DNA from 2 places in the Paenibacillus sp. FSL H7-0690 genome. Region 2 is predicted to be linked to the other one. Evidence: riboswitches for the same ligand, from Rfam matches in the RefSeq annotation. Region 2 holds a riboswitch; the other holds the start of a gene.
What was found. Region 2 has a riboswitch for preQ1 ahead of queF (preQ(1) synthase). Riboswitches for the same ligand answer to the same signal wherever they lie in the genome.
Positions count from the first base shown of each region.

Region 1: another riboswitch for preQ1. It lies ahead of MHI32_RS06340 (queuosine precursor transporter); the one in region 2 lies ahead of queF (preQ(1) synthase).

Region 1 covers NZ_CP150281.1:1,424,646-1,427,974, forward strand. The annotation lists gene MHI32_RS06335 (methyl-accepting chemotaxis protein) at 1-952, opposite strand, end outside; PreQ1 riboswitch class I at 1,319-1,364, shown strand; gene MHI32_RS06340 (queuosine precursor transporter) at 1,375-2,088, shown strand; gene MHI32_RS06345 (AMP-binding protein) at 2,367-3,329, shown strand, end outside.
Region 2 covers NZ_CP150281.1:3,748,492-3,751,820, forward strand. The annotation lists gene MHI32_RS16455 (6-carboxytetrahydropterin synthase) at 1-222, opposite strand, end outside; gene queC (7-cyano-7-deazaguanine synthase QueC) at 222-884, opposite strand; gene queF (preQ(1) synthase) at 914-1,387, opposite strand; PreQ1 riboswitch class I at 1,551-1,594, opposite strand; gene MHI32_RS16470 (hypothetical protein) at 1,908-2,243, shown strand; gene murB (UDP-N-acetylmuramate dehydrogenase) at 2,308-3,219, opposite strand.

The DNA of each region.
Region 1 (3,329 bases), 2.3 Mb from region 2:
CTAAATTGATTTCTTCCATTGCTCTCGAGTTATCTGATGCACTGCTAGCGATAGTCGTACTACCTTTGCCGATTTCTACTACCGATGAGCTGGAGTGTTCCGCCATATTATTGAGAACCTCAACACGTTCTTTTAAAGAGTTGGAATCCGCAACGACAGTATTAGAGGTTACCAGTACATGTCCAATCATTTCTTTCAGGCGTTGGGTCATCGCTTGGAAGCTTACGGACAACTGTGCAACTTCGTCATTTCCTTTAACTGATAATTCTTCGGTGAAATCTCCCTCTGCGAGCCGGGCACTATAAGCTGCCAGTTTTGAGATTGGACGTGTTATACGCACACTCATGAACCATGCACCAGTTAGGCCGATGATCAACGTCAGAAGTGTGATTCCGGCACTTGTCCATAGAATACTGTCTGTTTTTTCTTGAATGAAGCTTACGTCACTGCTTACACCGATAACCATCGTACTTCCGGGAATACCGATATAAGCTGTTTTATGTATACCATGTGCGTCGCTATATGTATCGCTTAGTCCAGTTTTTCCTTTAGAGGCTTGTTGCATTGCAGAAGATACGGTGACACTTTCTGCCCGTTGCAATTTTGCATCGTGATCTGCGGATAGAATCTCAGCTTCTTTTCCCTTCAGATTGACCAGAAAAATGGTTTCCACTCCATGTTGTTTCCTCTTTTCCTGAAAATAGAACTCGAGATTGGTGGCAGACTGATCGTTCTTATTTAGGGTTTGCTGGGCGTGCATTACGTTGAGATTCTTATATACGTCCTGAGCAGCGGCAGTAAGGATTTTGTTAATCTGCGGCATAACATAGCTGTTGAAGATACTGATAGAGATAAAATAGAAGCTGGTGCTTAACAAAAGAGACGTGAGCAACAGAACAACAAATAATAAACGCGTAAATTTGCGACTGATCGAATGCTTGATACGAAACATATCGTTCTCTCCTTTTTTTATGGACGATGAGGTCATTTCTTTTTTGGTCTTCACTAGATACTCCATGCCAACTGCTGGAAATTGGCGACCCGAGATATATTCCATAGTTATGTCATATTTCTACTAAATGGATCGGGAATAAGGTGTTTGATACTATTCTATAGAATTAACCTCTGGATGAATAGTGAAAGTTTTGTCCTATAGAGCATTTTTTTCTGAAAAAAATGAATTATTGCTGACTATTTTAGATAATTGGCGAAAAAAAAGAAATGGAACTACCAATTTCATATAAAAATATTATTTTTATGGATTGTTAAGCGCTATTGTGATAGAGTATTAATGTTTTGTTCCGAAAATTTAATATTGTAAGCCGCGGTTCGTAACCATCCCGCGTAAACAAAACTAGGAGGAATTTCAGTAATATGTTTAATTTGCTGTGGGGAGTTTTATTTGTTATTGTCAATTTTGCTTTTTTTCTACTCTGTTACCGCTTGTTCGGGAAAAGTGGAATGTACGCCTGGGTAGGTATTGCTACTGTAATTGCTAACATTCAGGTAGCTAAGACGATTGCTATGCCATTTGATATTGTGATGACACTCGGAAATACGATGTATGTCACTTTATATATGACCAGCGATTTACTTAATGAGAAGTACGGAAGAGCGGAAGCACGTAAAGCGGTCTGGTTTGGTTTCTTCACCTTGCTTATGACTACAGTCATTATGCAGATGGTATTAGTATTTAAGCCGCAGGAGACCGATATCGCTCAGTCTTCTTTGGAGACGATTTTTGGGCTGATGCCTCGACTAGCTTTGGGTAGTCTTACTGCTTACTTCATTAGTCAGTTCCTAGATGTTCGGTTGTACTCTTGGATTCGTAAATATTACAGCACCTCAAGTCAGCTGTGGATTCGTTCCAACGGTAGTACGATGATTAGCTCCTTTGTGGATACACTTATTTTCTGTACCATTGCGTTTGCGGGCTTGTATGACTGGAATGTATGGCTTGAAATTTTGCTTACGACTTATCTAGCGAAGTTCTTACTAACCGCAGTAAGCACACCTATCTTATATATCGCCCGAACCTTTACTTTTGCTGAAGAGGGTTCACCATCATCCGTTCAAAAGAAGGACTAAACAACAATACAGCCAGCGCGTACCGATCATAATCGATGCGTGCTGGCTGTTTTTTCGTTGTAAGATGGACTTAATCGTTACATGAAAGATGTGTACATAAAAATAATATAAAGCTAAAATAAGCTATCGTAGCAATTCTAGCGGGTTAGTTTAACAGGAGCGCCGGCGATGGCGCTTATCACATATCCTTTAGTTTGGGCTGGACTTGCGGGGCAGTCCGATTGAAGAGAATGTATATAATCGGTAGTCACAGAAATTACGAACAGGTGTGATCAAGGATGAATCTAGTAGTTCCTATACTGCGTCATGCAGCACAGCAGCCCGACAGCATTGCCTTAACCCATGACCAAGCAAGTCATACCTATGCCACATTAGTAAAAACGATGCGGAGAATCGCGAATGGCTTACAGCAAAAGGGTCTGAGGCATGACAAAATCGCGATTTTATCTACGAATCGTATTGAATTTGTTGAGGTTTTTTTGGGGGCGATTTATGCGGGCTGTGTTCCCATTCCCTTAGATCCCAAGTGGAGTGCTAATGAACTGCAGGTTATTATAGAGCAGTGCCAGCCGACAATGATTTTTGCCGAGCCGGAAGCCGCAAAGAATCTGGTTTTCAAGGATCAAACGATCCCAACGCTGACCTTCTCAAATAAACGAACAGGTTCCTATGATCAGTGGCTGGCTGCCCTGAAGCCGGAGGCTGAGTTGGATGAGACGAATGAATTATTATTTATTGGCTTTACTTCAGGCACAACCGGATTGCCCAAAGGTTATATGCGTACCCATTTATCATGGTTAAAAAGCTTTGAGGTTTCGAATATTGCTTTTGAATTGGACGCTATGAAGGATGTTTTGGCACCAGGTCCATTTGTGCATTCCCTATCCTTATTCGCCGTAATGCAGAGTCTATATGGTGGAGCAACCTTTCATATCACACAAAAATTTAGTGCCACCCAGGTGTTAGAGCTGTGCCAGCAAATTGCGGGCGTGGTGCTGTTCGTCGTACCAACAATGATCGAATCCATGATGCAGCAGGCTGTACCTGGGCAGATACAGATTGATGCGGTTATTAGCTCAGGTGCAAAGTGGTCGGAGTTGTCCAAGAAAAGGGGCATGGAAGTGTTTGGTGGAGCGCGGCTTTATGAATCCTACGGTTCTTCAGAAGCGAGCTATATTAGTTATTTGGATGTTCTGACCGAGCATAATCCGACCTCTGTAGGCAAACCTTATCCCGGGGTG
Region 2 (3,329 bases):
TAAACGATCTACAAGGCTTTGTTGTACTGTCATTTTGATATCGCTGAAATCAATGACGAAGCCTTCATCCGAGTGGCCTTCCGCGGCCATAGGTTTGCCCTTAAGCACTACTTCGAGCTTATAAGTATGTCCGTGCAGGTTGCTGCATTTCCCTTTGTGTCCCACTAACTGGTGTGCCGCATCGAACGTAAATATTTTGCAGACTGAAACCTCGTTAAGCATTAAGAACCGGCCTCCATTCTCTCCGCCTCATATTGCTCAAGACCACGCTGACGCAATAGACAGGCTGGACAAGTACCGCAGCCACTGCCAATAATACCGTTGTAACAGGTCAGTGTGTGTTCGCGAACATAATCAAAATACCCCAGTTCATCGGCCATTTTCCACGTTTCTTTTTTATCCAGCCACATTAGGGGAGTGTGGATCGCAAACTCATAGTCCATAGATAAGTTCAGCGTAACATTCAATGATTTCACAAAAACATCACGGCAGTCCGGATAACCGCTAAAGTCCGTTTGGCAAACCCCAGTGACGATATGGGAGTACCCCAGTTGTTTAGCTAATATTGCGGCAAAAGATAAAAACAACAAATTCCGTCCATCAACGAAAGTACTTGGAAGCTCATCTCCTTCACCAGCCACGATATCTATATCCTGACGGGTAAGTGCATTGGGAGCCAGCTGATTGAGCAGCCCTAGATCAAGAATATGCTGTTTTACATTAAACTTAGCTGCTATCGCTGTTGCAACTTCGATTTCAGCCGCATGACGTTGATTATAGTTGAAGGTAACTACCTGCACTTCCTCATACTGCTGCAATGCCCAAACCAGGCAAGTGGTGCTATCTTGTCCGCCGCTGAATACGACGAGTGCTTTTTTGTTCATATGAATCTCTCCTTATCACAAGTTGGAATTTAGCGGTTGTCCACTTTTTCTGGATAGAGGTCGTGATTGATTAAGCGGTGTTCCGCCATCGCCTCATACTTCGTACCCGGTCTTCCATAGTTGCAATAAGGATCAATTGAAATGCCTCCGCGCGGAGTGAACTTGCCCCATACCTCAATGTAACGCGGATCCATCAGAGAGATCAGATCATTCATAATAATGTTGACACAGTCCTCATGAAAATCACCATGGTTGCGGAAGCTAAACAGATACAGCTTTAATGATTTAGATTCCACCATTTTTTGTTCAGGAATATACGAAATATACAGCGTGGCAAAATCCGGCTGACCCGTTACAGGACACAAGCTAGTGAACTCAGGGCAGTTGAATTTAACAAAATAATCACGCCCGGGATGTTTGTTATCAAACACCTCCAGAATGTCTGGATCATAACCAAACTTGTACTGTGTTCCCTGATTACCAAGCAAAGTAACTTCTTGCATTTCCTCTTTCAATCTTCCTTCTGACACGACAAAAAACCCCTCTCTTTTCCTTCGGCCTTGGCCGGTAATGGAAAGAAGAACGAGATTTCGAAAACTTGGCTCCACTAAGAAGAAACGGAAGCAACGTCCGTATAAAGGACAGCAACCGCTTGTACTGTTTAATATATTCTTAGTTTTTTATAGAGGGAGTTCGCGAACCTCTCCTGCACAACTTTAGCGCAGACTTCTTCTTAAAGCATATTGCGTCTTGAACTATACCATGGGTAGCCCGCTCCTGACAAGTTCTACTCTTTACTGTTATCTTATACAGATCAGCAAATAACTCCAGATTAACGTGGATAGACCTGCGTATGTAGAGATTAGGAAGCTCAAAAACCACGCCAATTTGATCGCGAATTTCTTTTTTAATCACATGAACTATTCATATGGTTAATTAATATGTGGCAAAAAAAAGGATTCAAATCCTAAGAAAGGGGTAACTTATTCATAATAATCTTCGAGCTAAGGGTGGGAGCATATTATGGAGCAAAGTATACAGCAGCTTATGGATTGGCTTAACAATCATTTAAATGAAACAATCGCTATTGAAAAGAAAGAACTTCGTGATTTGGATAAAGTTCATTTCAATTTAGAGTCCGTAGATTTCCGGAGTGCAGACGATGTCATTGATGAATATCTTGGAAGTGCACTGATATTAAGAGGTTTCGGCAGCACACTTAACGCCGATGGTGAACTGGTATCCCTGCCACAATCCACTTATGATTTAGCTGTTGAAGGTCTTCAAATCGTAGACTTAGCCGACCGCAAGGCAGAAATAACTACGGACAGAGCTAATTACACCCTTTCAGTAGATTAAACGAACATGATTATGATAAGCAAAAAGAGCCCACAGCGATCTGCGGGCTCTTTTTGCTTATCATTTATTCTTCTCCAATGATCTCCACTTCAGTTTCCAGCTCTACACCGAATTTATCCTTCACAGTCGCTCTTACATGGTGGATTAGCCCGATGTAATCACTGGCTGTTGCATTATCTGCATTCACAATAAATCCCGCATGCTTCTTGGATACCTCAGCACCGCCGATTCTTGTACCCTGTAAGCCGCTCTCTTGAATTAACTGACCTGCAAAACGGCCTGGAGGCCGCTTAAACACACTCCCACAGGATGGATACTCAAGCGGTTGCTTCGATTCACGTAAATAAGTTAGTTCATCCATTTTTGCCTTGATCGTTAAAACATCACCGGAAGTCATAGCAAATTTGGCCTCAAGTACAATATACTCACCGCTTGCGAATACACTTTTTCTGTATCCCCATTGCAGCTCATCTCCTTGCAGAGTTACCAATTGCCCGTTCTTATTTATAGCTAGTGCACTATGCAGGACATCTTTGATCTCACCGCCATAAGCACCTGCGTTCATATAGAGCGCTCCACCAACTGTTCCTGGAATGCCACAGGCGAACTCAAGACCCGTAAGCTCCTTATCAAGCGCATATCTGGAAACATCAATTATTTTGGCACCACATTGCGCATATAAGAGATTGTCGCGAATTCCCATTTCGGTCAGTCCTGCCGTTTGCAGAACGATTCCACGTACCCCTCCATCACGGATAATCACATTGGAGCCATTCCCAAGTACCGTAAGGGTTATCCCATTTTGTTCTGCATATGTAACAATCTTTTGAATTTCATCATAAGTAGCTGGTGCAGCCAAAATATCAGCTTTTCCGCCCATTTTAGTGTACACGTGATCTTTTAAATTCTCATGACTTTTCACTATTCCTGCAGTCATTAGCTGCTCTAGATCATCTTGAATTTTGTCAATATTCATGTTTTCATGCTCCTTTAACCATGTATAAATGATGGTCCTTGATCTATTTTAAAGAGTTATTATGAAATTGTAGGCAACCACAACTGTAACAACGAACAGGCTCCCTTGTC